DNA from 2 places in the Faecalibacterium sp. 9 genome. Region 2 is predicted to be linked to the other one. Evidence: a T-box and tRNA genes for the amino acid it is inferred to sense, from the RefSeq annotation. Region 2 holds a T-box; the other holds one or more tRNA genes.
The links. A T-box is a leader RNA that pairs with one kind of tRNA and senses whether it is charged. The one in region 2 lies ahead of metG (methionine--tRNA ligase), so its partner is inferred to be a tRNA-Met.

Region 1: it encodes a tRNA-Met, which carries the amino acid that the T-box ahead of metG (methionine--tRNA ligase) is inferred to sense. The anticodon was not compared.

Annotation. Positions count from the first base shown of each region.
Region 1 is NZ_JBLWGB010000001.1:1,084,476-1,094,840, forward strand. It holds gene ACKXF9_RS05170 (hypothetical protein) at 1-262, shown strand, start outside; gene ACKXF9_RS05175 (RNA polymerase sigma factor) at 671-1,165, shown strand; gene ACKXF9_RS05180 (DUF4349 domain-containing protein) at 1,152-2,282, shown strand; tRNA gene ACKXF9_RS05185 (tRNA-Met) at 2,397-2,473, shown strand; gene ACKXF9_RS05190 (PRD domain-containing protein) at 2,913-3,761, shown strand; gene ACKXF9_RS05195 (glucose PTS transporter subunit IIA) at 4,098-6,215, shown strand; gene ACKXF9_RS05200 (extracellular solute-binding protein) at 6,457-7,899, shown strand; gene ACKXF9_RS05205 (EAL domain-containing protein) at 7,935-10,365, shown strand, end outside.
Region 2 is NZ_JBLWGB010000003.1:191,794-202,158, forward strand. It holds gene ACKXF9_RS13130 (hypothetical protein) at 1-66, opposite strand, end outside; gene ACKXF9_RS13135 (TatD family hydrolase) at 155-970, opposite strand; gene ACKXF9_RS13140 (DMT family transporter) at 967-1,929, opposite strand; gene metG (methionine--tRNA ligase) at 1,936-3,933, opposite strand; T-box leader at 4,003-4,244, opposite strand; gene ACKXF9_RS13150 (Dabb family protein) at 4,290-4,592, opposite strand; gene ACKXF9_RS13155 (hypothetical protein) at 4,667-4,888, opposite strand; gene ACKXF9_RS13160 (hypothetical protein) at 4,898-5,209, opposite strand; gene ACKXF9_RS13165 (hypothetical protein) at 5,229-5,546, opposite strand; gene ACKXF9_RS13170 (DUF2798 domain-containing protein) at 6,691-7,155, shown strand; gene ACKXF9_RS13175 (F0F1 ATP synthase subunit A) at 7,660-8,343, shown strand; gene atpE (ATP synthase F0 subunit C) at 8,383-8,610, shown strand; gene ACKXF9_RS13185 (ATP synthase F0 subunit B) at 8,626-9,117, shown strand; gene atpA (F0F1 ATP synthase subunit alpha) at 9,107-10,365, shown strand, end outside.

The sequences.
Region 1 (10,365 bases), on a different contig from region 2:
GGAGTGCACCCGCACCACCGTGGCGGTGCAGCTGCTGCCGCCCTTTGTGTGGGAGGACCCGCTGCCGCCTGTGCCGGATGCGCCTGCGGCGCTGGCGCTGCAGCTGACCATGCAGGATGTGGAGCTCATCGATGCCGACCCCGCAGCGCTGGGCCGGAAGCTGGTGCACACAGCACAGCACAAGCGCTGGCTGCATCACCCGAAGGCGGATACCTTTCTGGCCGGGCGGGTGGCCCTGCTGCAAAGGGTCTACCGTCGGTGAGAGAAGGATCTGAATGGCCGCCGCAACCCGGACAATAAATGTAATATTATTTTTAATTTAGCAATAGCAGACGTCCCGCGGGCCGTCTGCTATTGCATTTTCACGAGAGAGACGGCAAGGGCAAACTGCATTTGCGGACGCTGGCTCCCTATGGGGAGCATCCGCGCCAGCGGGTGAGCTGGCAAAGCGGAGACGATTCTTGACCAAAAGGCCTTTTGCAACCCTTTTGTTTTTTGCCGTTTCATGGTATACTATCGCATACGAATGCGCACAAACGGCCTGTGTGCGCAGTTTTTCATAAAATTTTCCAGCAATGCAATCTTCGGGGGCGTTCAGCCGTGTATAGGGTGAATGTCCCCGTGGAATACGGATTCCACAGCCCTGTACAGGCGTAAAAGGAGAGCTTGAATGATGGGACAGCTGACCAGAAATGAAGTATTCACGCTGGCAGTGCAGAAGTACAGCGATGCTGTCTACCGTGCTGCCATGCACAACAGCCGATGCGCGGCCGATGCCGAGGATGTGGTGCAGGATGTCTACGAAAAACTCCTGCATTACAACGGCACCTTTGAGAGTGAGGAGCACCTCAAAGCATGGCTGCTGCGGGTAGCCATCAACCGCTGCCGGGACCTGACCCGTGCAGCGCACCAGAAGGACACGGAGCTGGACGAGAACCTGCCCGCACCGGATGAGTTTGCGGACGGCAGCGTGCTGGATGCGGTGCGCGCCCTGCCGGAAAACTACCGCAACGCCATCTACCTTCATTATTATGAGGGCTACACGGCGGCGGAGATCGGGCGGATGCTGGGGGCACCGTCCAACACGGTGCTGAGCTGGCTGCGGCGCGCAAGAGCACAGTTACATACGATGCTGAAGGAGGAGATCGAGGATGAGGTGGTATGAGTATAAGATGGAGACGGACGATCTCTGTGCACCGGAGGACCTGAAAGCCAGGCTGCTGGCCATGACCGACCAGCTGACCGAGGAGGAAAAGAACCAGCCCATGATGAAGACCCCGGCACCGGCCCGGCCTGCACCGGTGCAGCGGAAAAAGCCTGTCCGTTTTCCTGTAAAGCGGGTGGGCACACTGGCGGCCTGTCTGGCGGTGTGCGCGGTGGGCTACGGTGCCTTTGCCACCGGCATGATCGGCCTTGGCGCAAAGAGCAGCAGCCCGGCGGCCTATTATTCGGCGGACAGCACTGCGGCCGCGATGGCGGCAGGCGGCGTGGACCGCGCCGCTATGGACAGCCCCATGGCCGCCGATTACAGCCTGAACAGCCTGTCACTGGAAAGCGGCGCAGACAACGGCACCGCTGCTTATTCGGAGGACGACGCGGCGGCAGCGGCCCACAGCACCGACCACGCAAAGATCATCTACACTGCGAACCTCAGTCTGGAAAGCAAGGACTACGATGCGGCCCGCGCTGCGCTGGATGCGGCGGCTGCCGAAGCAGGCGGCTACATGGAGTCCAGCAGTGAATACTCCGGCACCGAGGACAGCCGCAGCGTCAGCCTGACCTTCCGGGTGCCGCAGAAGAACTACGCCAGCTTTCTTGCGGCTGTGGCCGAGGCCGGCAATGTGACCTACAAAAACCAGCAGGCCGACGACGTGACCGCCCAGTACATGGACGTGGAGGCCCGGCTTGAGAACCTCAAGGCCCAGCGCACCCGTCTGCAGCAGCTGCAGCAGCAGGCCGAGACCCTTTCCGACCTGCTGGAGATCGAGTCCAGTCTGACCGAGGTGCAGAGCCAGATCGAGAGCTGGCAGAGCCAGATGGACTGGTACAGCAATCAGGTGGAGCAGTGCACCGTCTACGTGAGCCTGAGCGAGGTAAAGACCTACTCGCCGCCCAGCGAGAGCTTTGTCTCCCGCATGGCCGACGCATTTGCCAGCGGCTGGCAGAACTTTGCACAGGGCGTGCAGCAGCTGGCCGTTTTCCTTGCAGGCGCATGGCCGGTGGTGGTCATCGCGGCGGCGGTGGCTGGCGGCGTCGCAGTGTGGCGCAAAAAGAGAAAGTGAGCAGGCCCGGAAGAAAACCAGAAAATTTTTTCAGAAAAGGGTTGACATCCATCCCGCTGTGTGGTATTATACTTGAGCAGTCAGCGAGAGCCGCTGAGAGCACAAAGTAAATATCGCGGGGTGGAGCAGTCTGGTAGCTCGTCGGGCTCATAACCCGAAGGTCGTTGGTTCAAATCCGGCCCCCGCAACCACCAAGCATCCTGAAGTTTCAGGATGCTTTTTTGTTTTGCTTTTTCGGGGGAGGAGCGCGGGCTTTTCCACAGGAGAGGGATAAGCGGTGGAAAAACCCGGGGGCAGAGATTCTCTTTACTCGTCATTCTGCTGTAAAATATCACCTGAATTTGGACAGCCTGATAAAACGGAACCGGAAGGCCATTTCCGCCTTGACGCCCTGCAAAAAATATGCTATTTTAAAAAAGCACAGAGCCGGTCTGCATTCATGCGGCGGGCCGCTTTGGGCCAGATCAAAAGAAAATCGTACGTGAGCAGCGTCGTTGGATTGTTACCGTTTGGCGGGCTAGACCAACTCTGCACAGCACAAGCCGAAAGCGTGTTTCAGCCTTCGGTGTTATTTGCTGTGTCAGGAGTGGTCTTTTTTTATTGCCTTTTTCGGCCTGAGGAGGAGAGACGATGCAATATACCGTCAAAAAACCGATCAACAACAACATCCTGCGGGTGGTGGACCCCACCGGCTGCGAGCTGATCGTTACCGGGCGCGGGCTGGGCTTTGGTGCAAAGCCGGGGTACAAGCTGGACGCCGGAAAGGTGGAGCGCAGCTACCGCATGACCAGCCCTGCCGTGCAGCAGAAGCTGGTGGAGCTGCTGGAACAGATCCCCTATGAGCATCTGCTGCTCACCGATGAGCTGGTGGCAATGATCCGCAGCCGGGTGAACTACCCGCTGAACGAGAGCCTGCTCATCACGCTGGCCGACCACATCAGCTTTGCCATCCAGCGCAGTGAGCAGGGCATTCGCTTCTCTAACCCGCTCATGGCACCGATCCGGGAATTCTATCCGCAGGAGTACCGCCTTGGCATGGACTGTCTGGCAATCATCCGCCAGCGCTGCAAAGCAGACCTCTCGGACGACGAGGGCGGCTTCATCGCCCTGCACATCGTCAATGCGGAGCTGAACACCACCATGAGCGTGGTGAACGACGTTACCCGCTTTGTGGACGGCTGCGTGCAGGTGGTGGAGTGCTTCTACGGCTGCCATTTTGACCGGGACGCGCTGGATTTCAGCCGCTTCACGGTGCATCTGCGCTTTTTTGCGCAGCGGGTGTTTCAGGGCAAACAGGAGAGCGAGAACGATGCCCACGATGAGATGTTCCGGGCGCTGATCGCACGGAACTGCAGCGAACATTATAAATGTGCCTGCTGCCTAGCGGATTACGTGCGCAACACATGGAACAAGGAGCTTTCGGACGAGGAGCTGGTGTTCCTCACCATCCACCTGAAGCGCATCCGGATGGGAAAGTAAGCCGGTCGCCGCACATGGAAATCAACTTTCCGAATAAAGGCTTCCCCCGGTCGGGGGAAGCTGTCACCGCAGGTGACTGATGAGGGCGCAGGACAACAGCATTTTACCCTAAATACCCCTCATCCGGCGCTACGCGCCACCTGCTCCCCCTTTTGTCGCTATGCGACATTTTCCCCCGGCGCGGGAGAAATCTGTCCCCAAGGGGTGAAGGCTTTCGCTCCGGGTCAAGCTGCAAAAATTGGTTTTCCCGCACCGCCGTACCTCTGATTCTCCGCAGGCCGCGCCTGCGTGTGGATATATTTGCTGGATATGAATTTGGAAAAAGGAGAATTGAAGATGAAAGACAAGATCTTTGGCGTGCTGCAGCGTGTCGGACGCAGCTTTATGCTGCCCATTGCACTGCTGCCCGTGGCGGGCCTGCTGCTGGGCATCGGCAGCTCGTTCACCAACGAGACCATGCTGGCGGCCTATGGCCTGAACAGCGTCATCCACCCCGGTACCCTGATCTACACCATTCTGGACGTGATGAGCCAGACCGGCAGCGCTGTGTTCAACAATCTGGCCCTGCTGTTCGCCATGGGCGTGGCCATCGGCATGGCCCGCAAGGAAAAAGAGGTGGCCGCCCTGTCCGGTGCGGTGGCCTATATCATCATGAACACGGCCATTCAGGCCATGATCAACGCCGCAGGCGGCGTGGACGCAATGCCCGCCAACTCCACCACCACCATGCTGGGCATCACCACCCTGCAGATGGGCGTGTTTGGCGGCATCGTGGTCGGTCTGGGCGTGGCAGCCCTGCACAACAAGTTCTATAAGATCGAGCTGCCGCAGGTTCTGGCCTTCTTCGGCGGCACCCGCTTTGTGCCCATCATCAGCTCCATCGTGTATCTGGTAGTCGGCATCGCCATGTTCTACATCTGGCCGGTGGTGCAAAGCGGCATTGCTGCGCTGGGCGCACTGGTGCTGGCTTCCGGCTATGCAGGCACCTTTATCTACGGCCTGCTGGAGCGCGCACTGATCCCCTTCGGCCTGCACCATGTGTTCTATATGCCGTTCTGGCAGACCGCTGTGGGCGGCACCGCCATCATCGACGGCGTCACCGTGACCGGTGCCCAGAACATCTTCTTTGCAGAGCTGGCCTCCAAGTCCACTACTGTGTTCTCGGTCAGCGCTACCCGCTTCATGGCCGGTAAATTCCCCTTTATGATGTTCGGCCTGCCCGGCGCTGCGCTGGCAATGTACCACTGCGCAAAGCCGGAAAAGAAAAAGGCGGCAGGCGGCCTGCTGCTTTCTGCAGCCCTGACCGCCTTCCTCACCGGCATCACCGAGCCGCTGGAGTTCACCTTCATCTTTGTGGCACTGCCCATGTACGCCGTGCACTGCGTGCTGGCGGGCCTGTCCTTCATGCTCATGCATATCCTGAACGTGGGCGTGGGCATGACCTTCTCCGGCGGTCTGATCGATCTGGTGCTGTTCGGCGCGATGCAGGGCAACGCCAAGACCCACTGGATCTGGGTGGTCGTTGTGGGTGCGGTGTATTTTGTGCTGTACTACCTGATCTTCCGCTTCATGATCTCCAAGTTTGACTACAAGACCCCGGGCCGCGACGATGCGGAGGAGGTCAAGCTGTACACCCGTGCGGACGTGAACGCCCGCAGCGCCGCTTCCGGCAGCAACGCCCCCGCAGGGGATGACCCGGTCAGCGCCCTGATCGTGGAAGGTCTGGGCGGCACCGACAACCTGTCCGACGTGGACTGCTGTGCCACCCGCCTGCGCTGCACCGTCAAGGATGCTGCGCTGGTCCGGCAGGATGTGCTCAAGGCCTCCGGTGCCTCCGGCGTCATCTGCAAAGGCAATGGCGTTCAGGTGGTGTACGGCCCCAAGGTGGCAGTCATCAAGGCAAAGCTGGAGGATTATCTGGAAAATGCACCCAAGACCCCGGCAGCGGCTGCAGCACCCGCCCCGGCAGCGGCTCCCGCAGCTCCGGCAGCAGCCGCAAAGGATACCGTGCTTGCAGCCTGCCTCACCGGCACCGTTGTCCCGCTGGCCGAGGTGAAGGACGAGGCCTTTGCCAGCGGTGCGCTGGGCGACGGCATTGCCATCGAGCCTGCGGTGGGTGAGCTGGTGGCTCCTGCCGACGGCGAGATCTCTTCCACCTTCGACACCCACCACGCGGTGGGCATGACCACCGTTGACGGCGCGGAGCTGCTGATGCACATTGGCATCGACACCGTCAAGCTGGGCGGAAAGTACTTCACCTACCTCGTCAATGAGGGCGACAAGGTGCGCAAGGGCCAGCCGCTGATCCGCTTTGACATCGAGGCCATCAAGGCCGAGGGCTATCCCGTCACCACGCCGCTGATCGTCTGCAACACCGACGAGTATGCAGCGGTCACCCCCAAAGCCTCCGGTACCGTGAAGCAGGGCGATGCACTGCTGGAACTGAAGGGCTGATGCGTTTCTCCCAAAAGTCAGGGTTATCATAAAGCAAAGGGCCGTCTCCGAATGCGGGGGACGGCCCTTTGTGCTGCCCAAAAGCCGGTTTTTCCGGCTGGTCGGGGCCTTTCTCTCTGCGCTGTGGGTGATTTTTGCGCGTTTCTGTTTACGCCAGCGGAAAATGATGGTATGATAAACTGGATGTAAACTGGACACGGGCGGGCAAGCCTGCTGTGCAGCACCCGGAGGGAGAAAACCAATGAAAAAACAGATCAAGTCGCTGCTGTGCGGACTGTGCGCGGCGGCACTGGCACTGGGCTGCGCCGGCTGCAGCGACAGTGCCGGGCCAGAAGTGCCCGCCAAAGTGACCAATATCATGGTGTGGACCTATTACAATGGCGACCAGCTGGAAAGCTTTACCAGACTTGTGGAGCAGTTCAACGAGACCGTCGGTGCCCAAAAGGGCATCAAGGTGTCCACCGAGAGTCAGGGCAGCGTCAACGATCTGGAAACCAGCGTGATGGACTCTGCCGAGGGCAAGGTGGGCGCTGCCGCCATGCCCAATATCTTCTCGGCCTACGCCGACACCGCCTATGCGCTGGACCAGATGGGCATGGTGGTGGACCTTGCCCCCTGCCTGACCGAGGAGGAAAAGGCTCAGTTCGTGGAGGGCTACCTCTCGGAGGGAGGCTTCGGGGAGGACGACAGCATCAAGATCTTCCCGGTGGCAAAATCCACCGAGCTGCTGTTCCTCAATGATACCGACTGGCAGGCCTTTGCCGATGCCGCCGGTGTCCGCTACGAGGACCTTGCCACCATGGAGGGGCTGACGGCCGCCGCAGAAAAATACTACAACTGGACCGATGCCCAGACCGCTGCGCCGGATGACGGCAAGGCGCTGTTCGGCCGTGATGCCATGGCAAACTATATGCTGGTGGGCGCACAGCAGCTGGGCGACACCATCTTTGCGGTGAAGGACGGCAGAATGACCGTTAACTTTGAGCGCGATGTGGCCCGCAGGCTGTGGGACAATTACTATGTTCCCTTTGTCAGGGGCTGGTTTGCCGCCACCGGCCGCTTCCGCAGCGATGATATCAAGACCGGCAACGTGCTGGCCTATGTGGGCTCCAGCTCCAGCGCCACCTTCTTCCCCGCCAGGGTGACGAACGACGCCAACGAGAGCCATGAGATCAGTCTGAAGACACTGCCCGCCCCGCAGTTTGAAGGCGGCGAGGCGGTAGCGGTGCAGCAGGGTGCCGGCATGGTGGTGACAGCAGCCAAAGAGGAGGAGGTCAAGGCCTCGGTGGAGTTCCTCAAATGGTTCGTCCGGGCGGAGAACAACATTGCGTTCTCGGTGGGCTCGGGCTATCTGCCTGTCACCCGGAAGGCCAACGATATGCAGGAGATCCTTGCCAGCGGCCTGACCTTGGACGATAACATGCAGCAGACGCTGGCGGTTGCGGTGGATACGGTGAACGGGAATCGTCTGTATACGCCCCACGCCTTTGCAGGCAGCAACAGCGCCCGCAAGGTGCTGGAATACGGCCTGAGCGACCTTGCCGCAGCGGACCGCGAGACAGTGGTCCAGCGCATTGCCGAGGGCCAGAGTGCCGCCGAGGCAGAGGCCGAGTTTTTGACCGACGAGTATTTTGAGGCATGGTATCAGGACATCTGCGCAAAGCTTGCACAGTACGAGGGCTGAGCTGCGCGGGACATACGGAGAAAAAGAGGTGAGGAATGATGCTGCACAGGCGGGCAGCGCAGGGCACACAGACGCCCCGGCGCGGAGAAAAGACGCAACCGATCTTCCGCACCATTTTCGGGGCGATGATGCTGGTACTGGTGGCAGAGGTCCTGCTGCTCGTGATCAGCATCTGCGTCACCGATGTGGGCGGCAGGCTGAACCAGAACGCAAAGGACATGCTTGCCATGCAGGTGCGCAACCGCGTCGGTTACATGCAGGACCTGATGCAGAATGCACAGGACCTGACCGATCTCTCGGACTACATCGACCGGGCCACCCTTTCCATGGTGAACACGGGCCGTCTGGATCTGGATGCCCTGAACACCGACAGTGAACAGAGCAGCGCTCTGCTTGCCGCCATTGCACCGGAGCTGGTCAACACCCTGCGCGCACGGTCTGTCACCGGTATTTTTGTGGTGCTGAACACCGAGGATCTGCGCCTTCTGGATGTGGGCAGCGGTGTGCCCGGCATCTACCTGCGGGATCTGGACCCGGATGCCCGCCCCTCGGAGGAGAATGCCGATCTGCTGATCGAGCGCGGCAGCGCGGCGGTGGTCAAGGCGCTGGGCATCACCACCGATAAAAGCTGGCAGCCTGTCCTGCGCTACTACGGCCTGAAGGGCCGGGGCTTTTTCAAGGAGCCGTTCCTGCGGGCCTATGAGGACAATGCCCGCCTGAGCGAGGAATATTACGGCCGCTGGACCACCAGCGTGTACACGATCTCGGGCGATGACCGCTCGGCCATTGCCTACTCTCAGCCGCTGATCCTGCCGGACGGCACGGTGTACGGCGTGGTGGGCGTGGAGCTGCTCACCAGCTATGTGCAGGAAAAAATGCCCTATGAAGAGCTGCAGAACGAGAAAAGAGGCGCGTATTTTCTGGTGTCCACCACTGCGGACGAGGACGCCGAGGAATTCGTGGTCAGCAAGTCGGTCACGTCCAGTCAGGATAGCTATGCACTGGAAGCGCCGGAAAGCATGATGCGCTGCGAGAGGCGGGCAGACGGCTGCTGGCTGAACCTGCACAAACGGGATTACTACGCGGTGGCAATGCCCATCTTCCTGTACAGCCGCAACGCGCCCTTCTCCGAGGAGCACTGGCTGCTGATCGGTGCAGTGAACAGCAAGACGCTGTTCGCCTTTGCGCAGAATGTCCGGCATGTGCTCACCGCTGTGGTGGTGGGCACGCTGGTGCTGGGCATTCTGAGCAGCCTGCTGATCGCCCGCAAGCTGGCCCGCCCGGTGGAGCTGCTGTATCACGAGGTGGTGGACGGGCAGGAGAAAAAGAAGTTCCCGGAGCTGTCCCATACAAAGATCCGAGAGCTGGATCGTTTGGCCGATGCACTGACCAGCCTGAACAGCGAGCTGCTGAACAACTCCACAAAGTTTCTGCGCATCATGGATATGGCCAGTGTGGAGCTGGGCGGCTATGAGCTGCGGTTCGACACCGGCAGCGTGTATGTTACCGATAACTTTTTTTCCCTGCTGGGTGAACCCAAGCCCGCGGACTGCTTCCTGAGCGTGCGCCGCTTTGAGGAGACGCTGACCCGGATCCAGCTTTCCCGCCCCTGCACCACCACGGAAAGGGGAGACAAGCTGCTGACCATCCGCAAGGATGGCCAGACCCGCTACGTTCTGCTGCGCGTCACCAAAGACTGGAACGTGCAGGTGGGTCTGGCCGAGGATGTCACCATCGCCACGCTGGAGCGCCTGCGCATCGAGCACGAACGGGACTACGATATCCTCACCGGCCTGTACAACCGTCAGGCCTTCCAGCGGGTGTGCGGGGAGCTGTTTGAGGACCCGCAGCAGCTGGGCACCGCAGCCCTGCTGATGATGGATCTGGACAACCTCAAGCACATCAACGACACCTACGGCCACGACTGGGGCGACCAGTACATCCACCGCACCGGCCTCTGTCTGGCAGAAAATACCCCCGCCGGCACGGTGGTGGCCCGCCTGTCCGGCGATGAGTTCATGCTGCTGTTCTACGGCTATCCCGGGCGGGAACAGATCCGGGAAAAGGTGCGCATCCTGAGCGACGCCATGCAGAAGAGCGTGGCGGTGCTGCCCGGCGGCAGCGAACTGCGCATCAGCATCTCGGGCGGCATGGCATGGTACCCGGAGGACAGCCGGGACATGGAGACCCTGAAAAAATATGCCGACTTTGCGCTGTATCAGGTCAAGCACTCCCACAAGGGCTGCCTGCAGGAGTTCAGCATGGAAAGCTACCGCAGGGAAGCCCAGACCGCACAGCTGCGGCGGGACTTCCAGCAGCTGCTTACCGAGGAACGGGTGTACTATATGTTCCAGCCCATCTTCTCGGCCCACGATGGCCGGGTGATGGCCTACGAAGCCCTGATGCGCTCCGATATGGAGAGACTGCGTTCGCCTGCCGCCATCATGAAGCTGGCGCGGGAGCAGG
Region 2 (10,365 bases):
GTTCTGGTCGATGCTGTCGGGGAAGTTGATGATGAACTCGCGGTGTTTCGGAATACGTGCTTTCATGGTAGGTTCTCCTTATAACAGTTTGGATTTTGATTGTTGATTTATACAGAAGCACAGGGGAAAACCTGTGCAACTTGCGAAAAACGGATCACAGCCCGTATACCCGGCGGGCATTTTCGGCTGTGGTGCGGAACACCTCTTCGGCAGAGATGCCCCGCAGCTGGGCGATATACTCGCCCACATAGCGGATGAGGGAGCTGTCACAGCGGGTGCCGCGCACCGGCTCCGGTGCCATGTAGGGGCAGTCAGTCTCCAGCACGATGCTTTCCAGCGGCAGGGCGCTGATGGCCTTTGCCGCCCGCTTGGCACCCTTGAAGGTGCACGCCCCGCCGAAACCGATGAACAGTCCCTGCTTTGCCAGCCACACCGCATCGTCGGCACTGCCGGAATAGCAGTGGACGATGCCCTTGGGCTGGTATTTTTTGAGCAGGGCGTAAACATCGGCGTGCGCATTGCGGTCGTGCACGATGATGGGCTTGTCCAGTTCCAGCGCCAGCCGGATGTGTGCCTCAAACATGGCCAGCTGGGCATCCTTGGGCACAGGCCAGTGGTAGTCCAGCCCGCACTCCCCCACAGCCACCACCTTGGTGTCCTCGTAATACGGGGCCAGAGCACGCATCTCGGCGGCCCAGTCGCCGCCATAGACCGAGACCGTAGGAGCCGGGCCTTCCTCGCCGCAGTCGGCGGCGGGCAGCAGGCTTTCCGGGTGGATGCCAACGGCGGCCACCACCCACGGGTAGCGGTGCGCCAGCTCCAGCACCCGGGGTGCATCCCCGGAGTGGGTGGCCTGTTCACATACGCCCACCACGCCCTTGCCGGGCAGGCTGTCCAGCAGGGGATAGCGGTCGGCGTCAAAGGCGCGGGCGCTGTAGTGCGCGTGGGTGTCAAAAATGGGGCCGGTCATTTGCCCTCCTTTTTGGCGGGGGCCTTGTTCACCAGCCAGATGCCCACACACACGAACACCAGCGCCGCCAGATACTGCCAGCGGAACAGCGGTTCGCCGTTGAGCACGGCGCTCAGCAGTACATTGACCACCGGGTTCACAAAGCCAAAGATGGCAATGCGGCTGACCGGGTTGTTCTTCATCAGCAGGGCCCACAGCACATAGCCTGCCCCGCAGATGAAGGCCAGATACAGCATGACCACCACCGCCAATGCGCTCTGCACATGGAGACTGCCGCCCATGACCGCGCCCAGCACAAACAGTGCCAGACCGCCCACGAACAGGTTGATGAAGCAGACGGCAAAGCTGTCTGCTTTTTTGGTCACGGATTTGTTCCACGGGCCGGACAGGGTAAAGATGACGGTGGCCGTCATCATGCAGAACACGCCCCAGCCGCTGCCGCTGCCGTGGTTGCCCAGCGTGCCGATGAGCACGCCCGCAAAGCCGACGACACAGCCCAGCGTTTTGGCAGGGGTCATGCGGTCGGCGTTGCCGTAGATGAAGTGGGCAAAGATAACGCCCAGAAAACTCTGGGTGCTGTTCAGGATGCCGCCAAAGGCACCGGTGAGCATGGCAACAGCGATATAATAGAAGGCGTACTGAAATGTGGTCTGCCACAGGCCCAGCGCACAGCACTCCGCTGCCACTTTGCCGCGGGGGAACTTGGGCAGGCGGCTCTGCAGCAGAACACTGCCCAGAAGCACCAGAAAGCTGCCCAGCATGAATCGCACACCGGCAAAGCAGAAAATGGACGCGGTGTTGCTGGTCTCAATGGAGAACAGCCGGTAGCCCAGCTTGATGAAGGGAAAGGCCGAGCCCCACAGCACATTGCAGAAGATGGCCAGCAGCACGGCGAACACCGGCGTGCCGAAAATTTTATCCAGCCATTCCGCGCGGGAAAGCGTTTTGTTTTCCTGCATGGCGGCTCAGTGGATGCGGCTGCCTACGGGGGTGTCGTCACCGTAGAAAGCGATGGAGCAGCCGCCGTCGGCGGTATCAGCAGCAAAGATCATGCCCTCGCTGACGTACTTGCCCTTCATCATCGGGCGGGGAGCCAGATTGCACACGATGCCGATCTTTTTGCCAATCAGATCTTCCGGCTTGAACCACTTTGCAATGCCGGAAAGGATGCAGCGCTCCCGCTCGCCGTCGAACACGGTCAGGTGCAGCAGCTTCTTGCTCTCCTTCAGGTTCTCGCAGGCGCGCACCTCAGCCACGCGCAGCTCCACCTTGCAGAAGGTGTCAAAATCGATCTCTTCCTCGTGGGTAAAGTCCACGGTGCTCTCCTCGGCAGGGGCGGCAGCCTTCTTCTCTGCTTCTGCCTTGGCCTTGTTGGCAGCTTCGGCAGCGGCCTTGCGCTTCTCGTCCTCTTCCTTCAGATGGGCGATCTCCTTTGCCACGTCGATGCGGGGGAACAGTGCTTCGCCCTTGTGCACGGTGTAGGTCTCCTGTGCGCCGTAGGTGGTCTTACTCAGATCCAGAGCGGAAGCGTCCAGACCCAGCTGCTCCATCATCTTGGGGGCAGTGGTGGGCAGGTAGGCGTTCAGCAGGATGCCGCACACGCGCAGTGCCTCGCACAGGTGGTACAGCACGCTCTCCAGACGGGCCTTGTTGGCCTCGTCCTTGGCCAGTGCCCAGGGAGCGGTCTCGTCGATGTACTTGTTGGCACGCTGGATCACCGCAAAGATCTCCATCAGAGCCTGCGGGATGGTCAGGTTGTCCATGTCGGCCGTGACCTTGGCGGCCAGCTCGTTGACCATGGTCTCCAGCTCGGTGTCGATGGCCTCGGTACCGGCCACATTGTGCACGGTGCCGCCGAAATACTTCTCGCACATGGCGACCGTGCGGCTGAGCAGGTTGCCCAGATCGTTCGCAAGGTCACTGTTGATACGGTTGATCAGAGCTTCGTTGGTGAACATGCCATCGTTGCCGAAGGGAATCTCACGCAGCAGGAAGTAGCGGATGGAGTCCACGCCGTAGCGGTCGCACAGGATCACAGGGTCCACCACATTGCCCACGGACTTGGACATCTTGCCGCCGTTCATCAGCAGCCAGCCGTGGCCGAACACCCGCTTGGGCAGGGGCAGATCCAGAGCCATCAGCATGGCAGGCCACAGGATGGTGTGGAAGCGCAGGATCTCCTTGCCCACCATGTGCAGGTCGGCGGGCCAGAACTTGTCGTAGTCGTGATATTTTTCGTTGCCGTAGCCCAGCGCGGAGATATAGTTGCTCAGGGCGTCCACCCACACATACATGGTGTGCTTGGGGTCGAAGGGCACCGGAATGCCCCACTTGACCGAGGTACGGGACACGCAGGTATCCTGCAGGCCCTGCTTGATGAAGGCAATCATCTCGTTCTTGCGGCTCTCGGGCTGGATGAACTGGGGGTTCTCCTCGTAGAGCTTCAGCAGGCGGTCAGCATACTTGCTGGTCTTGAAGAAGTAGGCTTCCTCGTGGGCGTCGTAGACCTCACGGCCGCAGTCCGGGCACTTGCCGTCCACCAGCTGGCTGTCGGTCCAGAAGCTCTCGCAGGGCTTGCAGTAGTGGCCGATGTACTCGCCCTTGTAGATGTCGCCCTGCTCATACAGCTTGGTAAAGATCTTCTGGCAGGACTCCATATGGTAGTCGTCGGTGGTGCGGATGAAACGGTCGTAGCTGACGTCCAGCAGCTTCCACAGATCCTTGACGGTGGCTACGATCTTGTCCACATACTCCTTGGGGGTCACACCGGCATCGGCAGCCTTGTCCTGGATCTTCTGGCCGTGCTCGTCGGTGCCGGTCAGGAACATGACGTCATAGCCCTGCATCCGCTTGAAGCGTGCCAGTGCGTCGCAGGCGACGGTGGTATAGCTGTGGCCGATGTGCAGCTTGTCGCTGGGGTAGTAGATGGGAGTGGTGATGTAGAATGTCTTGTGCTCACTCATAGGTTGATACTCTTCCTTTCCTGATTTGGCGGGGGACGAAAAAAGCCCTCATCCTGCCGGACTGAGCCGGACAAGGACGAGAGCCTGAAACTTTCGTGGTACCACCTTGCTTCGCCGCACCCTTGCGGGCGCAGCCTTTTGCCGGGCAAAAAAGCACGGCGCAGCGCGGTAACGGGCGCACCCGTCGCAGGCTCAATCTTCACCTGCGCAGCTCCGAGACCATCTTCGGCATCGCGCGGCCTGCCCGGTTCCATCCTTCGGGCTTTCTGTCAGGCGCAGACGGTGCGTACTCTTCTCTTCACAGCCAATTTACATTGTTATGTCTATAATACGCAAAAACGGTGGGTTTGTCAACATTAAATCTCGTAATCCAGACAGAACCGCGCCTTGGTGTAGGGCCGCACCTTGCTGTCGGCCACAGCCACATGGGCGGGATGGACGGAGTAGCCCTTGAGGGCCTCGGCGCTTTCAAAGGTGGTGTCCAGCATCAGGTCGGCGGTGGAAGAGGGGAGACCGTTGATGTTGACATGCACTTCCACAAGGCCGGGGATCTTGCCTGCCAGACCTTCCAGCCCTTCCTTGATGCCTGCCTTGACGGCGGCTTTTTCGGCGTCGGACAGCTCGTCCTTCAGCTGCCACAGGATCACATGCTTGACCATAATAAAATACCTCCTGCGTTTTTTCTCATTGTAGCAGGGTGAGAAAAAATCCGCAAGAGGAAAGCTGCAAAGTATTATTGGGGTGCGAACAGCAGAACCACCAGAAGCACGGCACAGAGCACCGAAACTACGATGCCTTCCAGCCGGGTCAGTCGGATGTACTCTTCCGTGGGTTCGGGTGCCTGCGTATACCGCCCACGGTCATGCAGGGCAATGGCATCCTCCGGCTGCAGCGCCATAAAAATGCCGAACCCGATGCCGAAAAGTGCGGTTAAGATCGCACAGATGACTTCCATAGCAACCCCTCACTTTTTGGTTTTGTCGTCCCTGCTCAGGGCATAGCACAGATACGAGATCAGCAGGGCAACGCACAACACGAGCGCTGCCACCATCAAAATGGAGTGCAGCGGTTCGACCTTTGGCAGAAAAATGTTGACCAGCAAGAACGCGCCGCCGATGGTCGAAGCAATGCCGTAAAATTTGCGGAAGTGCTTCTTTTCGTCCTCACTGCTCCATCCGGTGCCGGTGCCATTGTACAGATCCCGGATGCCGCGGTACAAAAACAGCACACCCAGCGCGGCGTTCAGCCAATCCCAGCCCGAAAGATTCAAATTCATGGTGACCCCTTTCCGGCTGTCAATCCGCACTATGGTTCCAGCTTTCGTAAGCGACAAGATAAAGAAGGTCTCCCACGATGGCGATGCCGAAGATGATACGGTAAATCAGCGATGTAACAGGTGTGAAGGCTAAGATCAGAAAGGCGATGCTGTTGAGCATGTAAAACACGCCGTTCTTTTTCTGCCAGAAGGCGCGGTACTCCGGGTCGCGGTGATACTGGTTGAACGGCAGATCGATGAACGGGTCTTTGCCTTGAAGATCCCGAATGCCGGAGATGAACCAGATAACGGTCAGCACAAGGTTGAACAGAGTGGAAAACGAAAAGAACGACTCCATGGAATACACCTCCCATCTTTTTCCACAATTATAACATAGAGGGGTGAAAACACAAGGACGGTATTCAACCTTCCTGCGTAAAATTTGCACAAATCGGGCGTTGACTGTTGGTGAAAACAGCACAAAATAAAACCAGCCGGACGAGGCGGTTGCAAGCCCTCGTCCGGCTGGATCCTTACTTCTTCGGAGTCATAAGCCTCTTCTCCTTGGGGTTCCTCATTTTCGGAGTAAACGTTTCATAGGGTGACTCTCCTTAGAAACTACTGGAAACTGAGAATCTATTTCAAGGGGACGAATTTACTTAGTACATTGGACTGACCCTTCTCTTAACTGATGGAGTGCGGCACCGAGATTCTGAAGATGAATTTCATATTACCACATTCTTTCGAGTTAGATTTGCCAGGGACAAGTTACTTAGTACATTGGTAGAACTCCTTTTTGCTATTCAAATAATGCTCTCCGTACAAAAGATACCTTCATAGGAATCATCTCCGGCGGATCTATTTGAATCGCTGGGGTTTTAGTTGATCGACAGGTTGTCGTGTAATCGCATTTTTGATGCTCAAGACTGGCTCATTTTTGTTGTGTTTTTATACGGGGGAAACATCCCGTTTGTGGTGAGCCTCTGTTTTGCTTCTCAGCGAATCCCGACAGCCTGTCCAAACTGTGCGGGTTCCATATCGACCATCGGTCTCGCTCCTTTCTGCTTCAAGTCAGCGGGAGTAGCTCTCTCTTGAGCTTCTGCTGTACTTCTCTGGTTTCTGGCTTTATTATACATATTCCTGATTGATTTGTCTATTCGCAGAGTGCACAAGGATAAAAACATAAAATTGTGCAGTTCTTGAAAAATGGCAGATGGAACGTACAAAATGCCCCTTTCTGTGCGGCCTGTCCGGACGATCGTACTCTTTGGAGAGGGCTGCCGGGGAAGTCACAGCAAAGCTGCCCAGAAGTTCCGGGTCGTTTGTGGAGGATTTTGCGCAAAACGGGAGAAAGTGTCCACAGGGTATTATGCGTCAGATGGATTTGTGCTAAAATAGTGCCAATGAATGGTAGTCGCCGCCGCCCCGCGAGATGAAAGTTTCGCGGGGCGGCTTTTTTGCGGCAAAAATTTACACACAAAAGAAACGGAGACACAATCAAAATGCCTAAAACTTTACCGGAACGTATCTTCTTTACCATTGTCATGGCTGCCATTATGGTCTATGGCATGATCGTTTACAATGTGGCGCTGAACACAGGCGGTGTCACCAATACTACCTTTGTCATGGCTCTGCACGAAATGCCGATCATGGTTCCCATTGCCTGCGTGCTGGAATTTTTCGTGGTGGAGAAACTGGCCACCGGATTGGCGTTTATGTTCATGCGGCCCACCGATCGTCCGCAGTTCATCACCTATGCCATCTCGCTGATGATCGTCTGCATCATGTGCCCGGTGATGAGCCTGATCGCAACGGTGCTGTTTAAAGAGCCCAGCTTTGGCACCTGGGTGCATACCTGGGGCTGCAATATGCCCATGGCCCTGTGCTGGCAGCTGCTGTACTGCGGTCCGCTTACCCGTGCCATCTTCCGGCTGGTGTTCCGCCGGGGCGAAAAGCAGACGGACTGACAGATTTTAGATATGCAGTTATAATAAATATGTATAGGAGCGGGTGTAATACCGGACGAGACACCTATACGAATTTTATATATCGGGCATATAAAGCATGTACAATGGGGCATTTTTGATGGAAATATTTCCCGGAATGCCCTGAAAAAGCCATTGGAACCTAAGAATTGGCTAAGAAATTTGTGGAAAAAGTACATGCGAAGAGCGTTTTGTTGGACAAGATGCACAACTTTTTTTATATATCAATGCAGTAGAACCACCTAAAATGTAGAATGTGCACAAAGCCACTTGCCAATTTTCGTCAATCGTACTATCATACACAACGAAAAAAGACGAAGTGATCCGTGCAGGAGGGAGGGCGTGACCGGACAAAGCCGAACGCCTTCCTTGCTTTTTTCACAAAGCTGCGCCTTTTCTTCGAGCGATAAGAAGGACGCTGCGCCGCCGGGGCGGTGCGGCGGTCTTACCCCCGGAACCCTATTCTTCAGGAAGGAGGAAAAACAATTGAATAATCTGACCAAAGCATTGATGGAAGAGCTGACCGTCGAATACGTCAAGGTCGGCCCGCTGCAGATCCCGGAATCCGTGGTCATCAGCTGGGTGATCCTGGCCATCGTCACCATCGGCTCGATCCTGCTTACCAGAAACCTGAAGGTGGACCACATCAGCAAGCGTCAGGCCGTGCTGGAAATGGCCTACCTCGCAGGCACCAATTTCTTTGAAGGTCTGCTGGGCGAAAAGGGCAGGCGCTATGTGCCTTACCTGATGACCGTGGCCATCTACATCGCCTTCAGCAACCTGATCGGCGTGTTCGGCGTCAAGCCCCCCACAAAGGATCTGGATGTGACCGCAGCGCTGGCGCTGATGAGCATCGTCCTGATCGAGGGTGCCGGCATCCGGGCACGCGGCGGCGTGGGCTTCCTCAAGAGTCTGTCTGCCCCCACGCCGGTCATGACCCCTATGAACATCCTCGAGATCGCCATCCGCCCCACCAGCCTCTGCATGCGACTGTTCGGCAACGTGCTGGGTGCATTCGTCATCATGGAGCTGATCAAGCTCGTGGTGCCCGTGTTCGTCCCGGCGGTGTTCAGCCTGTATTTTGACCTGTTCGACGGTCTGATCCAGACCTACGTGTTCGTGTTCCTGACTTCACTGTTCATGAAAGAGACCATGGGCGGAGAAGACTGATCCATTGATATTTACTGAATTTAAAAGGAGATTATTACTATGAATGGTTTGATTGCTCTGGGCGCTGGCATTGCAGCGCTGACCGGCATTGGCGGCGGTATCGGCATCGGCATCGCAACGGGTAAGGCAACGGAGGCAATCTCCCGTCAGCCCGAGGCATCCGGCAAGATCCAGACCAACCTGCTGCTGGGCGCTGCTCTGGCAGAAGGTACTGCAATTTTCGGCTTCGTCGTTGCACTGCTGATCATCCTGTTCCTGGGTCAGTAACGGAGGCGCAGACGAATGCTGAAGTTGGATATTAACCTGCTGTGGACCGTCGTGAACGTCCTCGTCATGTATGCGGTGCTGCGCAAGTTCCTGTTCAAGCCTGTTCAGGACGTGATCGCAAAGCGCCAGCAGATGGTGGACGCAAACCTGGCCGATGCGGAGACCTCCAAGAAGGAAGCCGCAGAGACCATGAACGCCGCACAGGAAAAACTGCGCAATGTGGACAATGAGGCCGCTGCCCGCCGCGAAGCCTACGAAAAGCAGGCTGAGGTCGAAAAGCAGCAGCTGCTGGCAGATGCCCGCAAGCAGGCAGACGCCATCGTGGCCGCCGGCAAGGCGAGCGCCGAGGCCGAACGCCAGAGCAAGCTGCGGGAAGCCGATGCCCAGACCACGGCACTGGCCCGTGCGATGTGCGAGAAGCTGCTGGCCCGCAATCTGACCGCCCAGGACGACGCACGTCTGCTGGACGATCTGCTGGAGAAAGCAGGTGCAGGCAATGGCAACTGAATTCAGTCGTGAATTTTTTGCGGACAACCGCATCGTCAAGGCCGAGCTGCGCAGCGCCCGCAAGCCCCGGGAAGAGGAGCTGAACCGGGTCCGCGCCGAGGTCCGCAAGCTGTATGACGCCACCGATGTCATCCTGAACGTGACGGTGGACGAGAGCCTGCTGTCCGGCTATGTCCTGCAGGTGGGCGACCGTGTGTTCGATAACTCCGGCCGTCATCAGCTGGACAAGATGATGGAGGGCAAGCCCTCGCTGGCTACCCTCAAGACCCGCATTGAGGACTACAAGCCCGCCGAGACCTCTGCCGAGGGCGGCGTGGTCATCTCCTCTGCCGACGGCATCGTGCACGTCGAGGGCATGAACCGCGCCGTGTACGGCGAGATCGTCACCTTCGACAACGGTGCCAAGGGCATGGTGGAGAGCGTGGACCCCGAACAGCTGGGCATCATGCTGTTCGACGGAGCTGAGACCGTCGGCGTGGGCACCATGGTGACCCGCAGCGGCAAGCGTGCCGGTATCCCGGTGGGCGATGCCTTCCTGGGCCGTGTCATCAGCCCGCTGGGCGAGCCCATCGATGGCAAGGGCCCCATTGAAGCTGTGGGCTACAACCCCATCGAAAAGCAGGCCCCCGGTATTCTGGAGCGTCAGAGCGTGGATACCCCGCTCCACACCGGCATCCTCGCCATCGATTCCATGTTCCCCATCGGCCGCGGCCAGCGTGAGCTGATCATCGGCGACCGCCAGACCGGCAAGACCTCCATCGCCACGGATGCCATCCTGAACCAGAAGAACACCGGTGTGCTGTGCATTTATGTGGCCATCGGCCAGAAGGCTTCTTCCATTGCCCGCGTGGCAGGCGATCTGCAGAAGCACGGTGCCATGAGCTACACCACCATCGTGGCGGCTACTGCTTCGGACTCTGCTCCCCTGCAGTACATCGCACCCTATGCCGGTACCGCACTGGCCGAGTACTTCATGAGTCAGGGCAAGAGCGTGCTGATCGTTTACGACGATCTGTCCAAGCATGCAGTGGCCTACCGTGCCATTTCTCTGCTGCTGCGCCGCTCTCCGGGCCGTGAGGCTTACCCCGGCGACGTGTTCTATCTGCACTCCCGTCTGCTGGAGCGCTCCTGCCGGATGCGCGACGATCTGGGCGGCGGTTCCATCACCGCACTGCCCATCGTTGAGACGCAGGCAGGCGACGTTTCGGCCTACATCCCCACCAATGTCATTTCCATCACCGATGGTCA